2 regions of the Agarivorans sediminis genome follow, and region 1 is predicted to be linked to the other one. Evidence: predicted binding sites of a transcription regulator. Region 1 holds the regulator's gene; the other holds the start of a gene.
The links. Region 1 encodes MetJ, which represses methionine synthesis genes. Its sites were predicted from a motif close to TAGACGTCTAGACGTCTA; they were not measured.
Positions count from the first base shown of each region.

Region 1 (14,860 bases):
GAGCCATAGCTGATGGTGACGATATCCCCCTCGGCCGTTTCTAATTCCATACTGGCAGATTGAGAATTAGACATAGCCAATTGATTATAAATAGGCGCTGATTGGATTTCGTAATCACCGTCTTCAATTTTCTCTAAACCTTCTTGAATTAGGTCGTAGCTTTTATCAATGCCCTTCTCTAATTCTTCATTTAGAATACCTGCATCGCTAAGCTCTTCACGAGCCCCAGCAAAACCAACATCAATGCCTTTTCGAGCTTGAGCCATCATTTCTTCAAGTTTGTCGTCTGACATTCCCGACTGCTTGGCACTATTTAGCGAACCAGCCACAAAGTTAAGTACATTGCGGGCGACTTCTTCAGCGTCAAAAATACTAGGCTGTTCAGGCTTAGGTATTGTCACCGCCCCGTTAGCAATAGATAAGGTGTGCTTTTCAATTGAACTCAATAATACATGGCTGGCCACCGCGCCCTGCTGGGTCAAGCTTGCTTTATCATCAGCAAGGCCATTGCTCTTAGCAATCGAAGGTGTTGATTGCTGCAATAGACGCTCAGCATATTGTTGAATGGGCGTTTTGCCCAAGCCATTTAGTTCATTCATAAAGCCCCCATGGATTTACCCTAGTCTCTGCGTATCGGCACGTTAAATTAAAACTTTAGAAATATTATCACTATTATTGTAGATAAACTGGACAAGCACGCGATGCGCCTTTAAATTGCGCTCCTTGCTAGATTTAGAGGAGCGGTCATGAGCGCTATTGCATACTACCCAGAACAGTACCAAGATCTCTTGGCCGAGAAAGTCGCCAAACGTCGCGAACAGTTTGCTGAGTTTTCACCACCAGAGCCCAGCATTTTCGGTTCTCCAACTAAACATTACCGGATGCGTGCCGAATTTCGCATATGGCACGAAGGTGACGATCTCTACTACATTATGTTTGACCAGAAAACCAAACAGAAATTTAGAGTAGACAGTTTTCCCCCCGCCAGCGAAATTATCAACCGCCTAATGCCTTTGCTGATTGAGCAATTAAAGTCTAATACCTTATTGCGCTACAAATTATTTCAAGTGGATTTTTTGTCGACTTTGAGCGGCGAAGTCATTGTGAGCATGCTTTACCACAAAGCCATTGATGAACAATGGCGGGAAGCAGCCAAACTATTAAAAGAAGAACTCAGTAAGCAGTTCTCTATTCAACTGATTGGTCGTTCGCGTAAACAGAAAATGTGTTTGGAGCAAGATCGGGTCGATGAAGTGCTCACTGTTAATCAACAGCAGATCACTTATCAGCAAATTGAGAATAGCTTTACTCAGCCTAACGCGGTGGTAAATCAACACATGTTGGAATGGGCACAACAAGCGACTAACAATAGCCAAGGTGATTTATTGGAGCTGTATTGTGGTAATGGTAACTTCTCGCTGGCTCTGGCGAAAAACTTTAATCGAGTACTGGCTACCGAAATAGCTAAACCGTCGGTTGAAGCTGCACAATACAACATCAAAGCCAATGCCATTGATAACGTGAAAATTTTGCGTCTGTCGGCAGAAGAGTTTACTCAAGCCATGTTAGGTGAGCGCGAATTTCGCCGCTTAAAAGAAGCCGATGTGGATTTAACCAGCTACCAATGCAATACCATTTTAGTTGATCCACCACGAGCAGGTTTAGACGATGCTACCTTAGGCATGGTGCAAGCCTACGACAACATTGTATACATATCTTGCAACCCAAATACTCTATACGACAACCTCAGCACCCTGAGTAAAACTCACAAGATTAGTCATTGGGCGCTGTTTGATCAGTTCCCTTACACTGACCACATTGAGGTTGGCGTCTACCTACAACGCCGATAAACAACCCATCAGCGATTAAGGTGCTTAATCGCTGATTTCCTTCAATGTGAAATTACAACCAGCCCCGATCGGTCTACAGTTGATAATAGCCACAATGCAAGGACCGCTTATGTACCGCCTATTCATAATTAGCTTTACCTTACTATTCAGCTTAAACAGCTTTACCGCCGAGCCAGTTAGTACCAGTTATTGGGGGGATAAAGCGGTCGGTGGAACAGATGTACTCAGTTACCATAGCGCCGCTCAGGCCGGAAATAGAACAATTGTTGAAGGCTCGGCCCGTTTCAAAGTTCGCTGGAATGAGGCCGACTGGTATTTTGCGAGTCAGCAAAGTGCCGATAAATTTGCCAGTGGGCCTGAGCGTTATCGCCCGAGATACAACGGGTTTTGCTCAAATGCCCTGTCGCTAGGAGAGGGGTTAATTAGCACTAACGGCCAAGTGTGGGAATTTTTTAACGGCGAGTTACACTTATTTTTTGCTGAACGAGGTCGCCAGCGTTGGTTAACTGGCGACTGGCAAAGCTATCAACGCACTGCCGACCAAGCTTGGCAGCAAGCACTAAACAATTAGCGCTTAAAGCCTCCCACTTTAAACATCAACCACAGTCCAATGGCTAAACAAACAAGAAGTAATACGATATTACTGCCAATATCGGGAAATTCGGCCCTTAACATGGCTGAATAACCTAAGGCTCCAAGTAAGAATGCCGCCACGCTAGTAATCGGCGAATCTTCACTGAGGTCTTGATGCATGTACATTTGATAGAGCTGCATTACCGCTAACACAAAAGCAATAATAGGAAATATTGAAAAACTCAATCCTGCTACAGCAAACTGAGCAAGACTCGCATTGCCACTCAAGCCTGCAACAAACGATAGTAATAATAGCGATTTTCTTACTTTCATATTGACGACCTCTTAACTTAGGGTTTCAGAGCGGTTATATAAAGCCGCACCTTTGGCTACGATTCGTAACTGTTTAATGGTTTTTTGAGATAGCTGCTGACGATCATGCTCCGCTAAATCAAGCGCTGAAGCGCCTGCGTTAAATACTAAGATAACCATTGCTTCAGCTTGCATTTGCGCGTCCTCTCGCGGGCAGCGGTATTGGAGCTCAAGATAATCGGTTAACTCTGCAATGAAATGAGCGATTTCTCTGGCTACCGCAGCCCGAAAAGCTGGTGAAGTGCCTGAACGTTCGCGCAGCAATAAGCGAAATATATTCGGATTATTAAACACAAACTCCATAAATGTTGCGACCGACGTGCCAATAACGCTGCCGCCAGAGGCGATGATCCGTTGACGAGCTTGGCGCATCAGTTGGCGTAAAGTTAGTCCCCCTTCATCCACTAAGGTTAAGCCTAGCTCTTCCATATCAGAAAAATGACGATAAAAAGACGTTGGCGCAATACCCGCTTCACGGGCGACTTCTCGCAAACTTAAACTGGATAAACTGCGCTCAGCACTCAATTGACTAAATGCAGCGTCAATAATCGCTCTACGGGTCTTTTCTTTTTGCTGCGCTCTTACACCGCTCATTACTTCTCCTCTTTATTCCCTAGAGCATAATACCTTGAGCGAAGAAAAAGCCAAATTTAAGATCCTTAATCCAACCGCATTGCCCCTACAACAAATACAGTCCATTTACAAACAAGACATGAAAAGGATTTCATATCTTGTGAAAGATCTCAATAAAACCAAAGATGCGAGCTGGGTCAATTTTTCATCAACTTGAAAACGATACCAAGTATCTAGATGGCCTACGCTGTGATTTACTCAAGCTATATAAGATGTACCTAGCAAGGAAGAGTTATGAATTGGTCTAAAAGTGCTATCTCAATGGCAGTTGTATTTGGGTTAAGTGCCTGTGGTGGTGGTGGTGATGGTGGTGGCACAACACCTCCATCAGATTACGAATACCAAGCTTATGCGTGTGATGCAGCTATTTATGAAAAAGCGAAAGAACTGCGTATTTACCAAGTAATGACCGAAGCGTTCATCGATGGTGACTCTAACCATGACTATAACGATGGTTACGGCACTAGCCACCACAAGGGTGATCTTCAAGGTATCATTGACTCATTAGATTACATTCAAAGCCTAGGTATGAATGCGATTTGGATGACCCCAATTTTTGACTCAGAGGGTAGCTCTAAGCTTGATGCAACAGGCTACTTTACTCGTAACTACTTTGAAATCGACCCTAATTTTGGTACCAAAGCGCAAGCTAAAGAATTAGTTGATAAAGCACATGCAAAAGGTATGTACGTTATTTTTGATGGCGTATTTGGTCACCATAAAGGCAGTGTTACTCCGTCTCCTAACGGCCTAACACCTTCTGGTAGTGACAACCCAGTAAGTTACCCGGGTACCGATAACGACACCTTAGAGTTCTACAAAGAAGTGGCTAGCTATTGGGTCACTGAACTAGGTATTGATGGCTGGCGTTTAGACCAAGCTTACCAAGTTCCGGTTGGCGCATGGGGAGAAATTCGTAAATCGGTAGAAGATGCCTCAAAAGCAACCACTTACACCATGAATGGCGAAAGCGTTAACCCTCTCGCTTACATGGTTGCTGAGATTTGGGATGGTGGCGGTAGTCAGATTCGTGATGAAGGTTACGGCCCAGAAGCAGCACCAGGCGTATGTTCGGCCTTTGATTTTCCAATGCGTTATAGCATTACTCAAACCTATGCCGTAGAAGAAAATGGCAGTGGAGGTCGCGACGCAACCAATTTAAATGCTGCGTTCAACGCTCAAATAGCCAACCCAGACCACGCCGTACCCAATGGTTTTATTGGTAACCATGACTTAGTTCGTTTTGGTGATTTATTACAGCGTGGCGACATTGCTCAACCAAACCAACAAGAATACTGGGCTCGCCATAAAGCAGCTTATGCTTTCTTAAGTGCTTATTCTGGTCCCATTACCATGTATTACGGTGAAGAAATTGGCGACGAAGTCCCCGGATTTGCAGACCAAGTAGGTAACACAACTTGTGCTGACCAAGGTCTCTGTGACGATCACGTTGCCCGTAACAGTGGTAAAGTGGAAGGTTTAGCCAGCGAGCAAGGCGGTGCAGTATTTAACGCTGACGCCAGTCAAGCCGATTTACGGGACTACATCAGCGCTCTGATGACTCTGCGTGCTGCTAACCCTGCACTGTATAAAGGTGAGCGCATCGCTATTAGTCATGATGACGCCGCCAGTGTGTTCTTCGACCACAAGCAATATGAAGACAACACCATACTATTTCTAAACAACACCAGTACTAACAGCTTTACTATTGATGTCACCGGTGAAGATATTGGTAGTGATGGTCAACTGCGTAATATGCTGACCAACGAAACCATCGATATCGCATCGGGTGGTTACAGCATCGACATCGAGGGTTTTGAATCACTATTCCTTGAAGTACTGTCGGCAACTGCTGAAGGCCCGCAACAAGGCAATGGTGGAAGCTTGATCGGCACTGGTCCTTTAGCTGACTGCAGCGCACCTGACGTTGCTGGCAATGGCCCTCTTGATAAAGAGATGTGGATCCGCGGTAACTATAATGGTGGTGATGGCTTTGGTGCGACACCAGATAGTCACAAATTTAGCTACAAAGGTGACAACATTTACCAAGTCGTCGTCACTGAATCTGCGACCACATCATTTGGTTTCAAGTTCGCTGCCGCTGATTGGAGCTCAGAATTTGCAACGGCTACAGGCGTAGCAGTTATCGCAACAGAGCAAGCAATGTCAATTGCCGCCGGTGAGGGCACTGAATCAAGTCTTGTGATTCCTGAAGCCGGTGATTATGTTTACAGCTTTGAAATCAATGATGCCTTAACTGGCGGAACGATGATGATAAGCAAGTGTGAGTAGTAACATTAAGAAGGCGGTGTCATTACCGCCCTCTTGAGATAGGTTGTCTAGAGCCTTTAATACTAGAACGAAGGTTATCCTTCAAACGTTTGTTAAACACCCTTTTGTACCCTTATTTTGCCTCCTTTATGGAGGCTTTTTTTTGTTTTAAATATTCCGCTGTTTAACTTAGTGCGCTACACAAACTCACTAAATCTGCTTGCAGTGCTCCGGCGGTCACTTCTCTGCCAGCGCCAGGGCCTTGAATGACCAAGGGGTTTTTCTTGTACCACTGGCTCTCTATGGCAAAGATATTGTCACAAGGCTTTAAGTTGGCAAACGGATGTCGCTCATCAATGCTTGCTAAGCCTACCTCAGCCTGCCCTTGAGGGTTTATCTTAGCCAGAAAACGAATCACCTTGCCTTGTCGTTTAGCATCATTGTAGGCTTGCAGCATAGGCTCATCTAACTCCACCATCGCATCAAGAAAATCTTCAAGCGCTAAGCCCGCTAAACGTTCAGGCACCAAAGACTGTAGTTGAATATCATCAAGCTCTAATGAAAAACCTGCTTCACGAGCCAAAATGAGCAGCTTACGTTGCACGTCGTTCCCGGATAAATCTTCTCGCGGGTCGGGTTCTGTTAGGCCTTGGTTAAGCGCATCCGCCAACAACTCAGAAAAGGCCACTGAGCCATCATACTGTTGGAACAACCAGCTCAAGGTGCCAGAAAATATCCCCGATATAGCCAGAATCTGATCACCCGCTTGGCGCAAGTGCTGAATACTAGATTGCACCGGTAAACCAGCGCCAACCGTGGCATTGCTCAACCAATGTGAACCGTGATCAGCAAAGCTGGTTTTAAGGGCTGTGTAATTTGCTTGTTCACTGGCGCCCGCATGTTTATTGGCGGTAATCACATGAAAACCTCGGCGCGCAAACTCGCTATAATATGCGCTTACCGATTCACTGGCAGTAATATCTAAAACGACCAGTTCATCATAAGGGTGGCGGCTAAGCTTATCGAACAGATCAGGCCAAATCAGTGTAAGGTTTGGTTCGCCCGTCAAGGCTTGCTTGGCATCTAAGCCTGTAAAATCTAATTGACCACGTTGGCTAGAAAACACGCCGGCTAGACTCAAACTTAATGGGTAGCGCTGCTCTAATTCTGCTTTTTGCTCAGCAAACAAACTTAGCCATTGGCTACCTATGTTGCCTTTACCAAATACCACTAAACCTAGCTTACGTTTTTGTTTAAACAAGTTGGTGTGCAACTCTTTAAGCAAGGGCTCTAAAGTGATTTTTCGAACTACCGCACACAAGCTCAACTTATCGGCACTCGAATGAATAAACTCGAGAGGCTGCTCAGCTAACTGCTGAAAAAATTGGTAACACTGCTGCGGGTTATCACAGACACCTGCGCCAACCAATGCCACCAAACAATAGCCTTCGCTGCGCTCTACTCGCTGCACCTGAAACTGGGCAGCCAAGTGATCAATGCGTGTTAAGGCTTCATCCACTAACTCACGGGTATAGGCCATGCGTAAAGAGCCCGTTTCACTATGCTTGTGGCGAGTAGCTGGAGCCAAATGATTCTTTGCTAGCTCTGCTAATAAACCAGTAGCATGGCGACTAAAATCTTGCTTAAAAGTCAGCTCAAGTAACACGATATCGTCTACTGAGGTGACAATTTTAGCCGCGTTACTTTTTATACCTTTGCGATAGATAAGGGTTTGCCCATCTTTCGGAGCATAGCTACAGCGCAGATTCACTTTTTGTCTAGAACGAGCCAAGGGCTCTAACGTTCGCGCATGTAACACCGAGCTACCAATGCGAGACAGTTCAGAGGCTTCATTCAAAGCCAACTGTTCTAACAGCTGCGCATCCTTTACTAGGCGCGGGTCAGCGCTGTAAATACCGGCCACATCACTCCAAATAGTGGTAGAGATGGCATCAGCCAAAGCGGCGAGTTCAGTAGCCGAATAATCACTGCCATTGCGCCCTAAGGTTACAGTACGCCCTTGGCTATCGCTACAAATGAAGCCGGTAACGACTATTCTACAAGCCGATTTAGCCGCTAAGCACTGTGCTAATAATGGCGCACTTTGTTCAACATCAACTTGAGGCTGAGCTGATAATTCCGCTTTAAAAAATTCTCGAGAATCTAACCATTCGGCTTGGCAGTCTAATTCGCTGAGTAATGCTGCTAACAAACGGGCTGACCAGCGTTCGCCAAAAGACAACAGCTGGTTAATATTAAAGGTACTGAGCTCGCCCTCTAATACACTGGCAATTTGATGATGCTCACGATCTAAAGCGCTGACAATTTGCTTGGCCTTTTGCTCAGTTAATAACTCATTAACTAACTTAGATTGAAACTCAATAAGCCCTTTTAGAGCCTCGCCCGTAGCATCATCTGCTTGCTTGGCTAGCTCAATGATCTTCAGTAAACGATTAGTCGTTTTACCGGCTGCTGACACAACAATAAGATCATGGGGCTGAGAATGTTCAGCAACAATATTGGCAACGCGCTTAAAACAACCCGCATCGGCCAAACTGCTACCGCCAAATTTATGAACATGCCTATTTACTGACACTGAATACCTCTCTACAACTTTTAGCCAAACTTAAAGTTTGGCAAAGGCCTGCTGTAAGTCATTAACTAAATCTTGGGCGTCTTCTAAACCCACCGACACGCGTAATAGCTGATTAGAAATCCCTGCCTCTGCCAAGGCGTCACTCGACATGGCGGCATGTGTCATGGTCGCAGGGTGGGCGATTAAACTCTCTACTCCACCTAACGACTCGGCCAAGGAAAACAGCTGCAACGCTTTCAAAAATTTCACCATTTGGCTCTCATCTAAAGCCAATTCAAAACTCAACATAGCACCAAAACCACGCTGCTGGCTTTGCGCTAGCGCATGGCCCGGGTGCTCAGGTAAACCAGGATAATAAATGTTGCCCACAGCGCTTTGCTGCTGCAAACACGCCACAATGGCTTGTGCATTTTCCTGATGGACATTCATTCTGGCCTTGAGAGTCCGTAAGCCACGCAAGGTGAGATAGGAATCAAAGGCAGAGCCAGTTAAGCCCAAACAATTAGCCCACCAAGCTAGCTGCTCGGCTAACTCATCAGTGGCCGCTACGACCATTCCGGCCACCACGTCAGAGTGGCCATTTATGTATTTAGTGGCCGAATGCACCACAATATCTGCGCCTAACAAAATAGGGGTTTGCAGGGCTGGCGATAAGAAGGTGTTATCTACCACCACCAAGGCCCCCACAGCATGTGCTTGCTCGGCAATAGTCTTAATATCAACAATTCGCAATAAAGGATTACTTGGCGTTTCTAGCCAAACAATTTTAGGTTTTTTGGTTAATAGCTCAGCCAGTGCTGACGAATCATTTTGATCTACAAAAGCCACTTCAAAAGCACTTTTCTTAGCCAGACTATCAAATAAGCGGTAACTGCCGCCGTAGCAATCATGAGGAGCAATCAGTAAATCACCCGGCTCTAATAAGGCTGTAACCAAGTTAATCGCCGACATACCGGTATTGGTAATGACCGCGCCCGCGCCATGCTCTAAATTGGCAATGGCTTCGGCCAAAATGTGGCGTGTAGGGTTGCCTGAGCGGCTGTAATCAAATTGGCGTTTCTGGTTAAAATCAGCAAAGCTGTAGTTGCTCGACAAATAAATGGGCGGAACTACTGCGCCGTGCTGGCTATCACTTTCAATACCGCTGCGCACTGCTATGGTGGCTGCTTGAAGATCTTTTAAAGACATTTGCTGATTTACTCCCTCAATTTATCCTGCCACTTTACCACCAGCAAAAAAGACGTCAACACTTCTAGACGTCTAAATGTCTTTGCTGTTGGATTGCTAAGTGGCTTTTCCCCCGTTACAATAGGGTCTCTTTGGTTTAGTGTGTATTGTAGTATGTCGACAGAATGGAACGGTGAGTGGATCAGCCCTTACGCTGAACACGGTAAAAAAAGCGAACAAGTTAAGAAAATCACAGTATCTATACCTCTTAAGGTTTTAAAGATATTGACTGATGAACGTACCCGCAGACAAATTAATAACTTGCGTCACGCCACCAATAGCGAATTGCTTTGCGAAGCTTTTTTACATGCCTATACTGGTCAGCCCCTGCCCGATGATGCCGACTTACAAAAAGATAAGCCAGATCCGGCCTTAGAAAAGGCCGCCCTAGCAGAACTCAATAAAGAAGATTAGAAAAAGCCGCTGTTAGAGCGGCTTTGCTTTAACTGCATGCCAATGAATTTAGTCTTAAGACTACGGCTGCTTTCTTTAATCTGCTTGTTGTCATTTATTGCGCGGTCGTTTTTTGCCACTGCGATTAGCCACCTTGGGCTGACGACTTCCTCGCCCTTTAGCTCGGCCTTGCGGTTCTGGGTCTGGCTCAAAATTGCCATATTCGTCATCATCATCCGATATATTCACGGCTTGCTTCGGTTTGGGCTTGGGCGCAAAGCCAGGGACAATGTCATGTTTGAACTTCAGGCCCGTTAAGCGCTCTATTGCTCTCAACTGTTTAGTTTCATCCTCACTAAACAGTGAAACCGCTAAACCAAAGCTGCCAGCTCGACCAGTACGACCAATTCGGTGCACATAGTCTTCTGCTACATAGGGCAGATCGACGTTAATCACACAAGACAGTTGACTAACATCTATACCTCGAGAAGCAATATCAGTAGCAACTAACACTGCAACACTGCCGTCTCTAAACCCTTCTAAAGCTAATGTACGAGCATGTTGGGTTCGGTTAGCATGGATAGAAGCGGCACTAATGCCAGCCGTTTCAAGCTGAGAGGCTAAACTGTCAGCACCCAGTTTAGTACGACTAAACACCAACACTTGAGGCCAATTATTACGCTTAATAAGGTGAATCAGCAGCTCACTTTTACGCGCTTTGTCTACCGGATGGAGACGCTGCTTAACCGAATCAACCGTGCTGTTTGCGGCGGCAACTTCAATCAACAGCGGATTATTGAGCATACCGCTCGCCAGCGATTTGATCTGTTTTGAAAAGGTCGCTGAAAACATCAAGGTTTGACGTTTGCTAGGCAGTACACTTTGGAGGTAGCTCATCTCGTCGATAAACCCTAAGTCCAGCATACGGTCGGCTTCATCTAACACCAAGATCTCAAGCTGATCGAAGCGAATCGCTTGCTGCTTGTATAGATCAATCAAACGGCCAGGGGTGGCAACCAAGATATCTACACCCGCTTGCAACTGTGTTATTTGCGGTTCTATCCTCACCCCCCCCATCACCGCCGCTGATTGAATATTCATATGACGGCTGTAGTTTTGTACATTCATGAGCACTTGAGTGGCAAGTTCTCGAGTGGGAGTAATAACAAGTGCACGAACCGAGCTAGCCTTCGGGCTAGCAGCGCCAGATAACAACTGTACCATCGGTAGGGTAAAACCCGCTGTTTTACCGGTACCCGTTTGTGCCACCGCCATAACATCACGTTGACTCAGTACCGCCGGAATCGCTTCGAGTTGGATCGGTGTTGGTTTTGTATAACCTTGTTCAGCAACACTTTTCAACAGCGCACTACACAAGCCTAGTAACTCAAATGACATAGAAAAACCTCGGTTACAGCAGCACCGCTTCGTCAGTCTAAGCAAGGCTGTTTAACGGTGGTCGAACGCTTTTAGGGCTCAAGTGCTTTAGCTAATCGTGCGGCCAGCCACAGCAACATTGACACCAACAGAACTAGCCAAGGGTTGTCGATTCGGCTTAAGCGAGCAATCTACAACGCTAAAGATAAAACGGGCTGATAAGACTGTAATATATAACCGCTAAACGCCCCTTGCAGATTATCTAGCAATGAAACTTACTTCTGAAGCTGCTCTTTGGCGGCTTCAACTTTCGAGAAATCTAAACCTAACTCGTTTACCGCTTCTTTAATCAAAGCGGGGTTTTGCATCACCTGGCCGAGCATAAGTTGAAGTTTTTCTTGAGGTAAGCCCAACTGAGAGATCGTTGCCATTGCTGCAAGAGGATTGTCTGTCAGCGCTTGAAACACCTCGCCGATCTGTTGGTCACTAATATTGTTCTCTTTCAACATTGCAATAATTGGGTTCATCACATTACCTTTAAACACTAAACAAAATAAGGGAGCAGTCTACCATTTGACTGAATATGATGACACTGACAACCACCACCTTGTTAACCCGGTTAACGCAGTCTCTATGATTCAGCATCATTCGCTTATCTCAAGTTGAACGGCCTGTTATATTGCTTTGCAAGTCTTCTTGTTCTTTAGCGATTGATTATGAATAAACTGGCCACTGTATTCGCAGCAGTCTTTCTTGGCTTTATTTTGTGGGTTATTTATTTAGCGAATACTGGCGGCTCTAGCGTGTTTTTTTAACTTTGTAGCCTCGTTTCCTTATGGCGACAAATTAGGCCACTTTTGCCTTTTTGGCACACTCACGTTTATCTTGGTGATCGCCCTGAAGTTTCGCGTTTTAGCCATTGCGAGTGTTCGGCTTTATTGGGGAGCTATTTTGGTGACTATATTTGCCCTTGGTGAAGAGCTCAGCCAAGCATTTATACCGCATCGCACGTTTGACCTTATCGACGCCTCGGCAGACATGCTCGGCATAGCCATCGCTTCTATGTCTTGTTTTCTAATCAATCGTTACTATGCGAATCAGCAAAGTAAGTCACCGTTGTCACCGGGAGAAACTAAGCCTATCGCTTAGTCTGATTGAGCCCAGTGCTTTGCACTGTAAGGCGGTCGGACCTATACCAACATCAACTAGCGGCTTATTAAAGTAAGATATAAAAGCCGCCTAAGTCTAGGTGGGGAGCCAGAGGCATATCGCCTATTTAATACCGTGCTTTTCCAAGAAAGGTTTTACTCGTTCCATCAACATCGCTTGTTTAGATTGCGCCTCTTGCATGCCTACTTGGGCACCTACCTGCATTAAGTGGGCTGAATTTTCTAAGAATTTTTTACCGACTGGCGTTTGGTAAAACTTTGTAATCTCGATGATTTCATCATCAGTAAAGGTTTGTGTGTACAGCTCTTTCATATCATTAATGATTTTCGGACGGTCGATATCTTCATTAAACCAAGCACGAAAAATACCCTTAAGCTCTTCCTTACCCTCATTATCCAATCTAAATTGAGCGGTCATCTGATCAATGGTTGGCATCATGGCCTCGAATCCACCCTCAAACTGCTGGTCCATCTTCATAACCTTAAACATCTCATCGATTGGCGTTTCTTGAGCCATCGTAGGCGCCACAAAGGTTAAAACCATCAATGGTAATAGTAAATATTTGTTCACTTTCTATCCTTGTATATGGGTGCTGAGAAAAGTACTGATAAATCGTTGACTAACATTAACAAGCAAGTGGCAATAGTCCACATTTTAAAGTGATTTTAATCGCAATTTACCGGAGCGTGATACCCAGACTCACCTAAAACCCGGTGATGAGTGCATGAATAATTTGTCAGGTGCATTGCTGAATTTGTTTGATTAACCATTGAACACTCTCTTGGCTATCGTATAACTGATGAGTAAACATGCTTAACGATAGCTCGGGTATGCCCTCTGGTAGCTCAACGATGCGTACCGGTAGCATTTGTTCGAGTTCTTTGGCAATCCGTTGCGGCACACACATTAAGTTACGGGTATTGGCGGTGACCATTGCGCCCACCGCATAGCTTTGCACCGTCATTGAAATCTGCCGAGCTTGGTGCTGCGCCAGTAGCCATCGGTCGATGGGATCGGCACCCGAGTTAATTAAGGGTAGGTGTACCTGTGGCGTCTCTACAAAGTCTCTAAAGGTAAACTTTTCAGGAAAGTTGCTCTGTTGTTTGGACACAATGCCCACATAAGGATCGCTTAGCCAATGATAACGGTGATAATAACGCGGCATATTTTGCAATGTATCCACCCCTAACATCAGGTCTATTCGGCCTTGTTCTACCCGCTCCATTTGGATGTTTTCGGAAAGAATGTCTACCGCAATTCGTGCATTGGGTGCACTGTTCTCCATTTTTTTGCCCAATTTAGGCAGTGCATAAAACTCAAAGTAGTCGATAGCACCAATGTAAAACGTTTTGGCGTCGAGTAAGGGGTTAAATGGCTTCATTTTGGCTAAGGCCATGTCTATCGAACTTAGGCCCTTTTCAATATCAGGTAATAAGGCTTGAGCCAGCGGTGTTGGCTCCATGCCGGTGCGGGTTTTGATAAATAACGGGTTATCAAAACGATGACGCAGTTTAGACAAAATATGGCTAGCCGCTGACTGGCTCATAAACAGCTTTTGGGCGGCTTTAGATAAATGCCTTTCCCTTTCTAATACCACCAGCAGGCGTAGTTGATTTATATCTATGTCCACAGTTATCGATATCTCTCATATACAAATAAAAAAATAGCGTTTTTATAATAACCCTTTTTAAGATAAAAATGTTCCATAGTTTGCATCACCCGTATAGGAATTGGGATGAGAAAAGTCACTGTAGCCGCCACACAAATGTCTTGTTCATGGAACATAGAAGAAAATCTTGCCAAGGCAGAATATTTAGTAAGAGAAGCCGCCGCCAAAGGCGCGCAAATCATCCTGCTTCAAGAACTGTTTGAAACACCATATTTTTGTATTGAAATTGAAGAGTCATATCACAAGCTCGCCAGTTACTTAGAAGATAATTTGGCCTTTAAAAAGCTCTCTGAGTTAGCCAAGGAGCTAGAAGTGGTGTTGCCCTTCAGCTGGTTTGAAAAAGCGGGCAACGTGAAATTTAACTCTTTGGCGATGATTGATGCCGATGGTTCGCTGTTAGGCATTTATCGAAAAACCCATATCCCCGATAGTGATGGATATTTAGAGAAATACTACTTTAGCCCTGGCGATACCGGCTTCAAGGTTTGGAACACCCGTTATGCCAAAGTTGGCATTGGTATTTGCTGGGATCAGTGGTTTCCAGAAACCGCCCGTAGCCTCGCCTTACAAGGTGCCGAGTTAATATTTTTTCCAACCGCTATTGGCAGTGAGCCAAGCCAACCAGAGCTAGACTCTCAACCGCATTGGCAATGTGTGATGCAGGGGCATGCCGCTGCCAATCAGGTGCCAGTGATAGCCTCTAACCGAATTGGCTGCGAACAAGCAAAG
Region 1 is NZ_CP096670.1:4,052,530-4,067,389, forward strand. Features, by position in the region: gene M0C34_RS18535 (DUF5610 domain-containing protein) at 1-599, opposite strand, end outside; gene trmA (tRNA (uridine(54)-C5)-methyltransferase TrmA) at 747-1,850, shown strand; gene M0C34_RS18545 (YHS domain-containing (seleno)protein) at 1,960-2,421, shown strand; gene M0C34_RS18550 (DUF1422 family protein) at 2,418-2,756, opposite strand; gene fabR (HTH-type transcriptional repressor FabR) at 2,769-3,389, opposite strand; gene M0C34_RS18560 (alpha-amylase family glycosyl hydrolase) at 3,663-5,720, shown strand; gene M0C34_RS18565 (bifunctional aspartate kinase/homoserine dehydrogenase II) at 5,884-8,295, opposite strand; gene metB (cystathionine gamma-synthase) at 8,326-9,483, opposite strand; gene metJ (met regulon transcriptional regulator MetJ) at 9,637-9,936, shown strand; gene M0C34_RS18580 (DEAD/DEAH box helicase) at 10,027-11,313, opposite strand; gene M0C34_RS18585 (DUF2999 family protein) at 11,568-11,819, opposite strand; gene M0C34_RS18590 (VanZ family protein) at 12,181-12,441, shown strand; gene M0C34_RS18595 (DUF2059 domain-containing protein) at 12,565-13,032, opposite strand; gene M0C34_RS18600 (LysR family transcriptional regulator) at 13,199-14,092, opposite strand; gene aguB (N-carbamoylputrescine amidase) at 14,198-14,860, shown strand, end outside.

Region 2 (14,860 bases), 1.0 Mb from region 1:
TTGGCGTCGATTCAAGCCCGCTTGACTACGGCCATAACGGGGCCGACTTAACACCTGTTCGACGGGGCGCTGAGCAAGTTTAGCCACTTGTTGGCAGAGCAAATCGCTTTGGTTAAAGCCGCGTCTCCATTGTTTAAACCAGTGCAGCGGAACCGAGCAAAAAACATCGGGTAAGCAAATTTGTTGCTGTTTGACTTGTGCCCATAGCAATTGACTCAGCGGTTTTACTAGGTGCATTTGCTTTGCATATTTATAGTTTTTAATCACTGGCTCTAACGGCCATTGATAATCACCTAAGCAAAATACACTATCAAAGTCATTTGGTTCGGTTTGGCACCGACCACACACACCTGGTTCGGCAATGTTTAAAAAACACTGTTGGCAACGGCACATTTGGTTAGCCACTAATAGTGCATAGCAGCTAGCACAGCAGGCTGCTTGTGTCTCTTTATGTTGTAGGCAAAAGCTACACTGCCTCGCATTACCAAGAGTCTGGTTTAAAGCTGAGCTAAAACTGGTTAACATTGGCGCTCCTGAATAACTAATTAGTAAGTGTAGATGAGCAAATTGCATTGTGAGCGACAAGGTGATGGTCCTGCCCTAGTGATGATCCATGGTTGGGGCTTGAATAGCGCGGTGTGGCAACCTGTGGCAGAGCTATTATCCGAGCATTTTTGCCTCTATCAGATTGATTTACCGGGCTTTGGGCATTCTGCTGCTGTAGAGCAATTGAACTTGAGTGACATGGCGAACGCGGTGGCTGCGCAAGTACCGCAGCAAGCGATTTGGCTAGGTTGGTCATTAGGTGGATTAGTGGCGATGCAAGCGGCGATAGATTTCCCTCGTCGTATTCGTGGTTTAATTAGCGTGGCTAGCTCAGCCCATTTTATCGCGAAGCAAGGCTGGCCAGGCATCGCGCCCAATGTATTAGATAGTTTTGCGGTAGGTCTAGAGCGTGATTTCAGTAAAACTCTACAGCAATTTTTAGCCATTCAAGCAATGGGCAGTAGCCATGCGAAGCAAGACATAAAACAACTACGACATTTACTGGCTGAACGGCCTTTACCTAAGCTTGCTGCATTACAGCAGGGTTTAGAGCTGCTGCAATTAACCGACTTACGCGCTGCTGCTAGCACTATTGATGTGCCGTGGTTGCAATTGTTTGGTCGCAGTGATGCCCTCGTTCCTAGGGCTGCGATGCTAGAGCACGCCGTGTTAACCCCCAGTGCGCAACAATATTGCTTTGAGTCTTCTTCACATGCGCCTTTTATTTCAGAGAAACAGTTATTTACTGAACGAGTAACAGACTTTTCTCGTTCACTAGTGGTGTAAAAGTGAACAATTTGCTAATATTAGGGCGTTTAAAGGCAAATTATTAACTCATTGTGGGGGGCATATGCAGGTTGGCGCAGCGAACAGCGGTTATCAAATCATAGCTACCGCTAATAAACAAGTGAGTGATAGTGCTCAGTCGCTGGCAGAGGTCTCTGCTGGACGAGAGCCCCAGCAAAACCAAGTGGTTGATGCTATTGTCTCCTTAAATCAAGCCGAGTTGTACGCAAAGGCTGGCGCTAAGTTAATTCAAACCGAGTCGACAATGATGGGTTCGTTATTGGATATTGAGGCCTAGCATGAATATCAATGTCTCTTTACCTAATATCATCCCCAATAGTCTCAGCCCGCCTACCGATTCAGCGCGACGCGATAATCAATTGCGTCAAGTTATTGAACAACCTAAAGAAGTGGCCACCTTTGCTAAAGAACCTGAAGTGGGCGCAGAGAAAGATCGTAGTAAACCTCAAGTTACTGCCCAATATCCGCAAGCTCAAGAACAAGCTAGGGTGCAGGAGCGGGAGGCGCATGCTCGTGAGCAAGGGGAGCAAGGCCAAGAACAACAGCAGCAACAACAAGCTAAAGATTCAGATCAGCAAGGCAAAGAGTCAAACTCAGATCAAGCTAGCGCTTCACCAAAAGGTCAACAAGAGCTCACTGACAGTGAGCAGAAGAAAGTGGATGAGCTTAGCGCTAGAGACCGTGAAGTTAGAATTCATGAAGCCCAACATCAAGCGGTTGGCGGGCAATATGCAAGTGCTGCCAAATTAGAATTAGAACGTGGCCCCGACGGCAAGCAGTATGCCGTTGGCGGCGAGGTGTCTATTAGCACCAGCGAGATCCCCGGTGACCCGCAAGCTACCATTGCTAAAATGGAACAAGTGCAACGTGCCGCTTTAGCGCCTGCCGAGCCGTCAAGTCAAGACCGACAAGTCGCTGCCCAAGCTCAGCAAAAAGCGGCTGAGGCGCAACAACAATTAAGTAGCAGCCAATTTAGCGAAGGGCAAGCAGCAGATGAGCCGCTAACTGGCGCTGAAGATGGATTAACTACAGTAGAGCAAGAGTTGGCGCAACAGCGAGATAAAGCCCAGCAGCTGCAACAACGTTTCCCCGATATAGCTCAACAAATGCAGCAACGTAATCAAAACATTGAGCAGCGCTATGCCAGCGCTGCTGCATTCCGCCCACAGTCACAGTTTAGCTTACAAGCCTAAAGTCAGCGCTGCTCGACACCTTTACCGATAAACTCACATTTAGTGTATCCATTGACCAAAAAATGGTTATTTTTTGGCTTTAGCAAAGGCATCAGCGAAGGCACTGTTTATGGGTTTGGCGCTTCCTGTATTGTTGGCCTTTGGCTTAGGGGCTGATCGCTGCTTGGTTTGGCTAGCCACTGGCTTTGACGTTTTGTTTGCCTGAACTTCATCGTCTAAGCGCATACTTAAGGCAATGCGTTTACGCTGGGGTTCAAGCTCCAACACTTTCACTTTTACAATATCACCCGCTTTTACCACCTGATGGGGGTCTTTAACAAAATGGTTGGCAAGGCAGGATATATGCACCAATCCGTCTTGGTGCACACCTACGTCAACAAAGGCACCAAAATTAGTGACGTTGGTTACTACCCCTTCTAGGCGCATCGCGGGTTTAAGATCATTGATGGTGTTTACCCCCTCTTTAAAGGTTGCGGTAGCAAATTCTGGGCGAGGGTCACGTCCTGGTTTTTTGAGTTCGGCAATGATGTCAGTAACAGTAGGTAGACCAAACTTATCATTGGTAAACTGTTTGGGGTCTAGCTTATCTAAGCGTTCGTTATTGGCGATTAGCTGACTCACTTGGCACTGACTATGTTTGGCTATCGCTTCAACCACAGGATAGGCCTCGGGATGAACCGCTGATCCATCTAGGGCATTTTTTGCATGGTTAATCCGTAAAAAACCGGCGGCTTGTTCAAAGGCTTTAGGGCCTAAACGGGCGACTTTTTTTATTGCCGTGCGCGATGTAAAAGCACCATTTTCATCGCGGTAAGTTACAATATTTTGTGCGATGGTGGTGTTGAGTCCAGCAACAAAACTCAGCAGTGGCGCGGACGCCATATTAATATCAACACCGACGGCATTCACACAATCTTCAACCACGCTATCTAGCTGCAGTGATAGCTTGCTTTGGCTTACGTCATGTTGGTATTGGCCGACACCAATGGCCTTTGGCTCAATTTTAACTAGCTCGGCAAGGGGATCCTGTAAGCGGCGAGCAATAGATACTGCGCCACGAATAGACACATCTAAATCTGGAAACTCATTGGCAGCCAGTTCTGAGGCAGAGTAAACCGAAGCTCCAGCTTCGCTAACCATGACTTTTTGAATGCCTTGCGGAGGCAACATACTAATTAGGTCTGCGGCGAGTTTATCGGTTTCACGCGAGGCGGTACCATTGCCGACACTTAGCAGTTTTACATGGTATTTAGTCACTAAGCTTGCCAATGTTGTTAGCGAACCTTGCCAATTATTACGCGGTGCATGTGGGTAAATTGTGTCGTAGGCAACGAGTTTACCAGTCGCATCAACCACCGCCACTTTTACGCCTGTACGTAAACCAGGGTCTAAACCTAGGGTGGCTTTGGGACCTGCCGGGGCGGCCATCAATAAGTCATTAAGATTGCGTGAAAACACCGAGATCGCTTCGTCATCGGCCCGCTCTCGCAGTTGGTTAAGTAATTCAGTTTCTAACTGTAGCTTGAGTTTAACCCGCCACGTCCACTGCACAACCGAGTTTACCCATTGGTCACTGGCTACACCCTTAGGTGTTAGTTGCACGTAGTCACGAACAATTTGCTCGGCCGGATGACTAAGCGCGTCTGTTTGTTCTACTTCGACACTAAGATTTAGCACGCCTTCGTTGCGCCCGCGAAGGATCGCTAGCGCGCGGTGTGATGGGATTTTACCAATGGCTTCTTGATAGTCGAAGTAGTCTTGAAACTTTTGACCGTTTATTTTCTGGCCTTCAATCACGCACGCTTTAACCTGCGCGTTGTTTAGTAAGTACTGGCGTAAACGGGCCAAGAGTGGCGCTTGCACTGCAAAGCGCTCCATTAGGATGAATTTGCAGCCATCTAATACCGCCTTGCTATCGGCAAAACCTGCCTCTAGGTTAATGAATTCTTCGGCCAGTATTTCGGGAACGGTATCGGGTTGTTGTAGCAATGCCTCGGCAAGCGGTTCTAAGCCTGCTTCTATCGCTATTTGTCCCTTGGTGCGGCGTTTAGGTTTATAAGGAAGATAAAGATCTTCTAATTCGGTTTTACTGCTGGTGGCGTTAATCGCTTGTTCAAGTTGCGGGGTGAGTTTGTCTTGCTCGGCAATTGATTTGAGAATGCTTAGTCGACGCTGCTGCATGTCACGTAAGTAGCTTAATCGTTGTTCTAAGGTTCGCAGTTGTCCATCATCCAAGCCACCGGTGGCCTCTTTGCGATAACGAGCAATAAAAGGCACTGTGGCGCCCTCATCCAAGAGTTTGATTGCAGCGCTAACCTGTTGATAACTTGCACTAATATCAGTGGCGATTTGTTGTTCTATATTTGACATGTGTTTGCTTATTCTAGGGGGCTGCGATTACAGCGTAGTATGGAACACTATGATATTCAGTTCTGTAAGCGCTGCAAGTGCAATCATCCCGCTGATAATAAACAGAGTAGTGAAAACAGTTTCACCAGACTAAATTTTTTTCATAAGTAGTTCATAGATATTCATCGTGTCACGGCTTGTGTCATGGGAATGTGAGTTTAAACCTTAATTTACGCTTCCACTCCGATTATGGTTGAGTTAAGTAAAACGTCTCATGTTCAAGGAGAGCTCAATGAGCGCCAACAAGATTAAGATATATGGTTTAGGTGCCAGTGTATTGATGTGCAGTGTTGCATTCACAGGATTCGATGCGCAAGCGGCTGACGCCAAGGAAATGCTACGAAATGGTCAGTTTAGTGAAGCCACCAATGGTTGGTGGTCTGCCGGCGGTAAGCTTGCGGCCAACGCTGGTGAGGCGTGTATCGAGATCGCTCAACCAGGTAGCAATGCTTGGGATGTGATTATTGGTCAAGCTGGTTTAGGTTTAGCCCAAGGCGAGAGCTATGCAGTGCAATTTACTGCAAGAGCGACCGAGGAAACCGGTTTTAAGGCCTTGATTCAACATGAAGGCCCTCCTTATACCCATTTCTTTCTAGAAGATATTACAATCGGTAAACAAGCGGAGCAGTTTAATTTTAGCTTTGTTCAAGAAGAGAAAAGTGATCCCAAGACCGAGTTTCAATTTCAACTTGGCGCGCAAAAAGCTGCAACAGTTTGTTTCAGCGGGGTTTCTGTCAAGGGTGTTAATTATAAGGTAGAGAAGAAAATACCTTTAGTTAGGCTTAATCAGGTAGGTTTTTTCCCTAAAGCCGAGAAATTCGCCATCATTGATAGTGACGCTCAACAACCTATTTTTTGGCAGCTTAATGACGCTAATGGAGAAGTTGTTGCTAGCGGAAAAACCCGTGTATTTGGCTTGAATAAAGCATCTGGTGAGAACGTTCATCGCGCTGATTTTAGCCACATTCAAACGCCGCAAACAGGGCTAACCTTAACGGCTAACGGTCAAACCAGCCACCCGTTCCGCATTGCTGAAGATATCTATTCTGAACTCAAACATGACGCTTTAAGTTATTTCTATCAAAACCGTAGTGGTATGGACATTAAAGCTGATTATGTGCAACGCCCTGATCTTGCTCGCCCAGCAGGTCACCCCAATGATACCGTTAGTTGTTTTGACAAAAAGGATGCTAAAGGTAACCGTTGGCCGGGTTGTGATTTCGATATGAACTTAACCGGTGGCTGGTATGATGCCGGTGACCACGGTAAGTATGTGGTAAATGGTGGAATTAGTACCTGGACGTTGATGAACCTTTATGAGCGCTCACAATTTATAGATAAGGTTCCTGAGCCTTTTGCTGACGGTAAGCAATTATTGCCTGAAATGAACAACGGAGTTAATGATTTACTGGATGAAGCTCGCTGGAATATGGAGTTTATGCTGGCGATGCAAATTCCAGAAGGTAAACGCGTTGCGGTACCAGTGGGTAATCAACAAGACAATATTGATGATCTCAAGCTTACTGAAATTGATGCATCTAACTTGGTGTTTCACAAGGTAGCCGATGAGAAGTGGACGGGCATGCCTCTGCCTCCTCATAAAGACACTATGAAGCGTTACGTTGGTCAACCAAGTACTGCAGCTACCCTCAACCTTGCTGCTACTGCAGCCCAGTGTGCTCGTATCTGGAAAGACATTGATGCTGAGTTTTCAGCGCAATGTTTAGATGCTGCGAGCCGTGCTTGGCAGGCTGCTGCCAAACACCCAGAGGTGTATGCTTATGATAACTTTACTGGCTCTGGTCCTTACGGTGACCTTGAGTTAGCCGATGAGTTTTATTGGGCTGCGGCAGAGTTATTTATTAGCACTGGTGAGCAACAATACTTGACTGCTTTAAAAGCTTCTCCGGCATTTTTGGCGGCGCCAGTTGGCGATGAAACCGCAAGTGGTGATTTATTTTGGCAGGATTTGAGTTCGGCAGGTACCCTAAGCTTAGCCTTAGTACCTAGTAAACTCGATCAAGCAACACGTGATAAAGCTCGCGCTAATATCATTGCTACAGCAGATGCATACTCTAAGCAGTTATCTCAAGAGGGTTACCATATCCCTTACACTGCTGAGCAATATCCTTGGGGTTCAAACTCAAATATTGTTAACCGCGGAATATTTCTCACTTATGCCGCTGATTACACGGGTGAGACACATTACATGCAAACGCTGGCGCATGGTATGGATTACCTGCTTGGGCGTAACCCAATGGATCAATCTTACATCACAGGTTACGGTGGTAACCCATTGAAAAACCCACATCACCGTTTTTGGGCGCACCAAGCTGATGAGAAATCACCCGTTCCAGCACCAGGCGCGTTATCGGGTGGCCCAAACTCTATTAGTTTTAGTGACCCAGTCGCTGCAACCTTAGAGGGTAATTGTATTGCTCAAACTTGTTTTGCCGACGAGATTGGAGCATGGACATTAAACGAGATTACCATTAACTGGAATGCGCCGTTGGTATGGGTAACAAGCGCTTTAGATGAAAAAGCGTTAACGAAATAGCGACACGGTTGTTGTAAAAAGTAGGTCGGCTTATGTCGGCCTTTACTATTTGCACCACAAAAAAGCTACTCAGATAAGGGCTTTGCTATTCGAATATGTGATCTGCTACGGCGTTCTCATGCATAATTTTACTCAAAGCAAGTTCTTAGCTAAGTAGCAGTATATAGTTGAGCAAAGGGGTTTATTCCTTGACTGCTCAATGGCTTCTGTATTGGGTGTAATGAGGGATAAAATGGTAACTCGATCAAGATTTCAGAGAATTACTGTGAAAGATAAAAGCAAATCAGATCAACGCTCTACTGTTTATGATGTGGCTGCATTAGCGGGCGTTTCGCCCAGTACTGTATCTCGATTTATGAATCAAACCACTTATGTTTCAGATTCCAAGAGAAAGCAAATTCAATCCGCCATGGCTGAGCTAGGCTATAAGCCTGGTCAGCAAACAGGGGCCAGTGCCAGTAGTCGAACGATGACTATAGGAGTACTGGTACAGCATCCCGATAGCCCATTCTATTCTTCTATTCTACGCGGGATTGAAGAAGTGTTATTAGCTCAAGGCTATTCGCACATCATTGTTACTGGCCACTGGAATACCGAAGAAGAAATGGAGTCGATGCAACTACTCTTATCACGCTCGGTTGATGGTATTATTATAGTGACTGGTGGTTTGAGCGATTCTCAAGTTATTGAGTACGCAAAGAAAAAGCCAATAGTCGCGTTAGGTCGAGATCTTGAAGCGGCGCGTTTACGCTCGATTAAAATTGAAAACTCGGTGGGAGCTTATATGGCTACCAATCACCTTATTCAATTAGGGCATCGAGAAATTGCTCATATTAAGGGGCCGGCAGGGCACCCTGATGCCCAGCAGCGTTTAGAAGGGTATACGCAAGCGATGGAGCATGCTGGTTTACCGGTCAAGCTTGCGTTAATAGAGCAAGGTGATTTTACTGAAAAAGGTGGTTTTGAGGCGGTACAACGTTTATTGGCCAACAAAAGGCAATATACGGCTATTTTTGCGGCAAATGACTTAACCGCATTTGGTGCTATGCAGGCGCTATATCAAGCAAAACGACCGGTACCAGAACGCATTTCGGTGATTGGGTTTGACGATGTGCCTAGTGCAGCATTCTTTATCCCACCATTAACCACGGTTCGCCAACCTATTTTCGATACCGGGTATGCGGCGGCATTAACGATGTTAGATATGCTTAATGGTGGTGATAGCAATAGCTTTAGGCTTCCTCCCGTTGAGTTAGTTAAACGCGAAACCACCAAGCCACATATTTAGCTTATTGCTTTATCATTTTACTGCCTAAGTCGTTTATAATTGGCGGCTTAGGCAGAATAGTAGAATGCGTATGAAAACCAATCTTATTACCCGTGCGGGCTGGCATAAATTAGACAAAGAGCTTAAATATCTTTGGAAAGTAAAACGCCCAGAAGTCACCCAAGCGGTATCTGAAGCGGCCGCCTTGGGCGATCGTTCAGAGAATGCTGAATACAAAGAAGGTAAGCGTGAACTACGCCGGATTGATTCTCGCTTACGTTTTTTAAATAAACGCCTAGACGCCTTAGAGATTGTTGATCATTACCCCCAGCAAAATGGCAAAGTGTTCTTTGGCGCTTGGGTAGAGCTGGAAAACGAAGCGGGTGAGGTAGTGCAATATCGCATCGTGGGTACCGATGAAATAGATCCCAAGCTTGGCTACATAACGATAGACTCACCCATGGCTAGAGCTTTGATTGGCAAGCAAGTCGATGATGATGTATTTGTGACAACGCCAACGGGGCTTAAAGAGTGGTGGGTAACGGCGATTCAATACACGCCTTTCAAGGCTAAACCAGCCTGCTAATTGATTACTAGCCCTACCATTTAAACTGACGCCATAAGGCCGATGGTGGACCTTACATTATCTTTAGCTTGTTAATCGTGGTTCGCTTTAGCGTCAATCTCATATTTAGCCGTATACTCAGCGATAGGCATATAATTTCCCCTTATTGAAATTAATTCACTTTATGTTATCAACAACATGAAGCTGGTTGACTTAAATTAACACAGAGTTACTATCTAGCGGTATAGACGTCTATCAGTCTTTAATGGAGAAGGTAATGGGATTTCACCACGCACAACAGATCGAAACACTCAATCAAAGCTTAAGTGAGCTTAATCGCGATATTAATGTGTCGTTTGAATTTTTCCCGCCGACTACCGAAAGCATGGAGCAAACTTTGTGGGCGTCCATCGAACGCTTGCAAACCTTGAAGCCAAAATTTGTATCCGTCACTTATGGTGCTAATTCTGGCACCCGTGACCGAACCCATAATGTGATTAAAGCGATCAAAGACCGAACCGGTTTAGCTGCAGCCCCACATTTAACCTGTATCGACTCAAGGCCTGATGAGCTGCGTCAAATTGCTCGGGATTACTGGAATAGTGGTATTCGTAACATCGTCGCTTTAAGGGGCGATTTACCGCAAGGTTCTGCAAAGCCTGCGATGTATGCTAGCGATTTAGTCAGCTTGCTTAAACAAGAGGCTGATTTTGATATTTCAGTGGCCGCTTATCCTGAAGTGCATCCGGAAGCCAAAAGTGCCCAAGCGGATTTGTTGGCCTTAAAACGTAAGATGGACGCCGGAGCAAACCAAGCTATTACGCAGTTTTTCTTTGATGTTGAAAGCTATTTACGTTTTCGTGACCGTTGCGCAGCGGTGGGCATAGAAGGTGAAATTATTCCCGGTATTTTGCCGGTGTCAAATTACAACACCTTAAAGAAGTTTGCTTCTTTTGCTAATGTAAAGGTGCCGCAGTGGTTACATGGCCAATTTGCTGGTTTGGACAATGACCAAACTACCCGCAATTTGGTGGGCGCTAGTGTGGCGATTGAGATGGTTAAGGTGTTATCACGAGAAGGGGTTAAAGATTTTCACTTTTATACGCTTAACCGTTCTGAACTTTCCTATGCTATTTGTCATACTCTGGGGGTTCGCCCAGCGGAAACGGTGCCTGCTTAGTTGTTAATCCTACTAAACCTTATAAAAGCCTAGCAATGCTAGGTTTTTGTACCTGTAGTTGATAGGCAATAAATTATGATTACTTCCTAACAAACTGTTGGACACAAGCTTGTTAGGGCATTCACTTGTTCAAAGGTGTTTCCGATTAGCGGGAGTATGGAACAGTTGGAGTTAACGTCCAATTAGGGGGCAATTTTCACAATAGCTGATTTAGCCCCAATTATAATTTCAGCTCCAGACTGAAAAATAAATGACCAAAGCCAGCTATCATCTGGTGCTTTATCAACCCAGAATTGACCATCGCACCAATCATCACCTGATATAAAACCAAAACTTTCTAAGCAATCATCTTCTGTGAAAGGTATTTCAGAATCTCTTGGCTTAAATTCAAACTGAGATACATTCGATATATTTAGAACAATGAAATTAGGTTGATTTTGATTTACCCAATTTCCAGCACCTCTTTTCCACTTAAGAGTAACTGATTGATTTTCAATCATATAATTCATTTCAATGAAATCAAAATCGTTATGAAGATCATAATCGATAGAATTGTATTTTAGATAAGTACTCTGAGACCATGAAAAGTTTTCCGAAATCATCCTTGAACCCTAGACATAATGCTCCCCCAGTGAAAGTACCGACCTCCTGCGTTTATCGTGGGGTAGTCAAACTAGAGCCACACTGTTAGATGCAAAGTCTTAACAGAACAGGAGATCGACATGGCTACATCTAGCACGTTTTTCATTGGACTAGATGTTCACAAAGAAACCACTGATGTCGCTTATTGTGTTGATAACTCGAGAGATGAGCCTGTATTCCATGGCACCATTCCCACCAATATTCGTTCTATCAACAAACTTATCAGAAAATACAAAGACTTGGCTAGTCATCTTTGTGTGGTTTATGAAGCTGGGCCGTGTGGGTTTTGACTTTATCGTCATTTAGTTAAGCACTGTAATGGTCAACTAAATTTGGCCACCCCATTATAAGTTCTTTAGTTCGATGATGGCCCGCAGTGATAAACGTTCAGTTTTCGACAAGTTTTCCTCTAAAAAGCATTGCAGAAGCACTTAGTAAAACGATTAGTTTTGCTAAGGGTGAAGGCCGTTTTTTAAGGTGTTATTGGACTATCTGCCTAATATGGGGCAGGGATATGCCAGCTTTCCCTTGCCCCTTCCCTTCATTATCGCCGAGTCGCGGAAGTGGCAAGCGGTCTAGGCCGAGCACTGTTTGAGCGTAGCTAGTTGCGCAGGCGCGCTTGCCACTGAGCAATGAAGGGTAAAGATAATGCAGGGCGACCTTTCTTTTTGCTTCATTTTTCTTTGGTCGCCAAAGAAAAATGACGTCGCCGAGAGGCGAAATCCGATACAGCAGCCAAGCGAAAACAGCATCAAGTTGACAAACTTCGGGGCATAAATGAGATAGACCGCGAATGCCCAACTACGAATTTAAAGCAAATGAACGCTCTTTATTGTAAACGAGCAATCATATTGCCGACCTTGTTACATGAGCAAGGCGTTTACCCCAGAGCATATTAACCACATGATTACCGCGTAATACCAGTTGTTCTTCAGGATCTGCTGAGTGCTAAACTGGTAACGACCAATCATGGTTAAGCCTACACCCGACAGGGGGCTACTGCCGGTAGATATCGCCCAAGAACTCAGAAACAAAAAGCCCAACTGGCTTGGCTCTGGGTTAAGTGGCAATAGCAAAGGGCTGGCTAAAGAAATACTAATCACCGGATGAATGCCTAACATACAGGCCACTATCATCATTGCTAGCACCACCGCAAAGGTTTGGTGGTTAAAGCTTACATTGTGCAGGCTTAGTGTGTCGGGATAAGCCAACAATAAGGCTTTAATCCCCGCTGAAAATACCCCCGCCGCTAAAAACAAGACGTATTGACTACCTACATTGGACAGACGGTGAGTGATAAATTGGCGTGCAACCAGTACTTTTGATTTGCCTTTAGAAAAAGCCAGCGCTGCCATCGGAGCTAAGCAAGTTATCATTAAAATAATGCTGAATTCAGGAAAGGCAAAATGCAAGCTGATTACGGTTATCGCGAGCACTAAAGGGATAGTTAAGCTTTCTCGGCGAACCGGATAACCTGCAAAGTTGTCTTTATTGCGCAATGATACTTCGGTGATGGTAAACGCTAAGGCGATTAAGGCCATTAGTGCGCCCGGTAGTAATACATCTAGCCACTGCATGCCGGGGGCATAAGTTATCGACACTGCAGTGGCAATGAAAAAGGGAGACCACCAAGCGGCGGCGCAAAAGCAACGCATCAATACTTTTTGTTGGGCATTACTCAGAGGTTGTTGTTTGGCCAAGCGATCACCAACGATAAAAACGATAGATAAGTTAATAATGGCGCCAAGTAGGTTGACCCCTAACGCGGTGGTGGCAATACTGCGTTTACCGCTTGGTAAGGGGTCTTGTTGATTTTCGGGGTTAGCCAGAGCCAGGAATGATACCGCGCTAAACATCGCAAGTAAGGGCAAGTTAATAGATAGAATGTCTGTTGCGCTTAACCAAGTATCTTGGCTTGCCGCAAATACTAACAATGCGATGCCTATTGTCAGTAAGCAGCCTGCTTGAACTCTAATGGGGCGACTGAGTTGGGGGAGATAAACGACCGCAGCTCCCCAAGCGACTATCGTAGCGAAGCCAATACCGATAAGGCCAAAGGCGTACAGCAGATAGAGCAATAACGAGGCGAGAAACAACCATCCCTTAAATTGTTGCATTGAAGACATCCTAACTATCAATGAGCCATTTGGCTAAATGGCATTGTTGCGCAAGACCATGCTAATTTTATAGCCTTGTGCTGTATTTTACCTAGTTTAAAAACGAACAACCCCGCAAGAGCGGGGTTGTTTACACTTAAGTGAGTACTGGCTTAACCTGTATTACGCATACCCGCTGCGATACCGGCAATGCTCACCATTAAGGCTTGGTCAACCACTGGGCATAACTCTTCACTGGCACGAGAACGATTCAGTAGCTCTACCTGCAGTACATGTAGTGGGTCAATGTAAGGGTTACGCAAGTTAATCGATTCAACAACCCAAGCTTGGTTTGCTAATAAGCGATGCTCAGGTGCTAATGACAAAATTGCCGCTCGAGATCTTTCTAGATCCGCGCGCAGTTTCTCACCTAGTACCTGTAGCTCAGGTTCTACTAAACGGTCATCATAGATTTTTGATAGCCAGGTATCCGCTTTCATGAAGACCATTTCAAGCATTGCTAAGCGATTATCAAAAAATGGCCAGGTGCGCATCTCTTGAAGTAAATCGGCTTTGCCTTGCTCAATCAGGCTTTCAAAGGCCGAACCACTACCTAACCATGCTGGTAGCAATAAGCGGTTTTGGCTCCATGAGAAAATCCAAGGAATTGCGCGCAGGCTTTCTACACCGCCATCTTGGCGACGTTTAGCTGGGCGACTCCCTAAGGGTAACTTAGCCAACTCTCGCTCAGGTGTTGCCGAGCGGAAGTAAGGTACAAAGTCTTCTTCGCCCCACACTACGCCGCGGTAGGCATCACAAGAATTTTCAGCGATTTGATCCATTACTTCTCGCCATTCTTGCTTTGGCTCAACTGGTGGCACTAAGTTGGCTTCAAGCACAGCACTGGCGTATAAATTTAAGCTGTCTAAAGCGACTTTAGGCAAACCGAATTTGAAACGGATCATTTCACCTTGCTCGGTCACACGTAAGCCACCTTTTAAAGAGCCCGGTGGTTGCGAGAGTAGGGCCGCATGCGCAGGAGCGCCGCCACGACCAATCGTACCGCCACGTCCATGGAACAAGGTGAGGTTTACTTGGTGTCCTTCACAGATCGACACTAGAGCCTCTTGAGCACGATATTGTGCCCATGATGCTGCTAATACGCCGGCGTCTTTGGCTGAATCTGAATAGCCAATCATGACATGTTGCTGACCCGAGATGTAGCCACGGTACCAGTCTACCGACAATAGCTTACTCATGGTGGCTGGTGCGTTATTCAAATCATCTAAGGTTTCAAATAATGGCGCGACCGGTAAGCGGAAGGGGCAACCGGCTTCTTGTAATAACAGTTGTACTGCTAATACGTCAGATGGCTCACTCGCCATCGAAATGATGTAGATACCGAGTGCTTCGCGTTCTTGCTTAGCAATAATGGCGCAAGTATCCAGAACTTCCTGTACTGCTTCACTGGGCTCCCAATCGCGAGGGAATAAGGGACGCTTAGAGTTTAATTCTTGTAATAAGAAATGCTGTTTGTCGGTTTCGTTCCAGTGAGCATAGTCACCCATGCCTAGGTAACGGGTGATTTCAGAAAACAC
Region 2 is NZ_CP096670.1:450,228-465,087, forward strand. Features, by position in the region: gene M0C34_RS02105 (ComF family protein) at 1-525, opposite strand, end outside; gene bioH (pimeloyl-ACP methyl ester esterase BioH) at 559-1,332, shown strand; gene M0C34_RS02115 (hypothetical protein) at 1,397-1,630, shown strand; gene M0C34_RS02120 (putative metalloprotease CJM1_0395 family protein) at 1,632-2,546, shown strand; gene M0C34_RS02125 (Tex family protein) at 2,613-4,916, opposite strand; gene M0C34_RS02130 (glycoside hydrolase family 9 protein) at 5,188-7,512, shown strand; gene M0C34_RS02135 (substrate-binding domain-containing protein) at 7,778-8,800, shown strand; gene greB (transcription elongation factor GreB) at 8,871-9,365, shown strand; gene metF (methylenetetrahydrofolate reductase) at 9,622-10,524, shown strand; gene M0C34_RS02150 (hypothetical protein) at 10,707-11,126, opposite strand; gene M0C34_RS02155 (hypothetical protein) at 11,247-11,456, shown strand; gene M0C34_RS02160 (hypothetical protein) at 12,030-13,283, opposite strand; gene ppc (phosphoenolpyruvate carboxylase) at 13,436-14,860, opposite strand, start outside.
Region 2: the regulator MetJ is predicted to act here: its motif matches at 9,582-9,599, upstream of metF (methylenetetrahydrofolate reductase).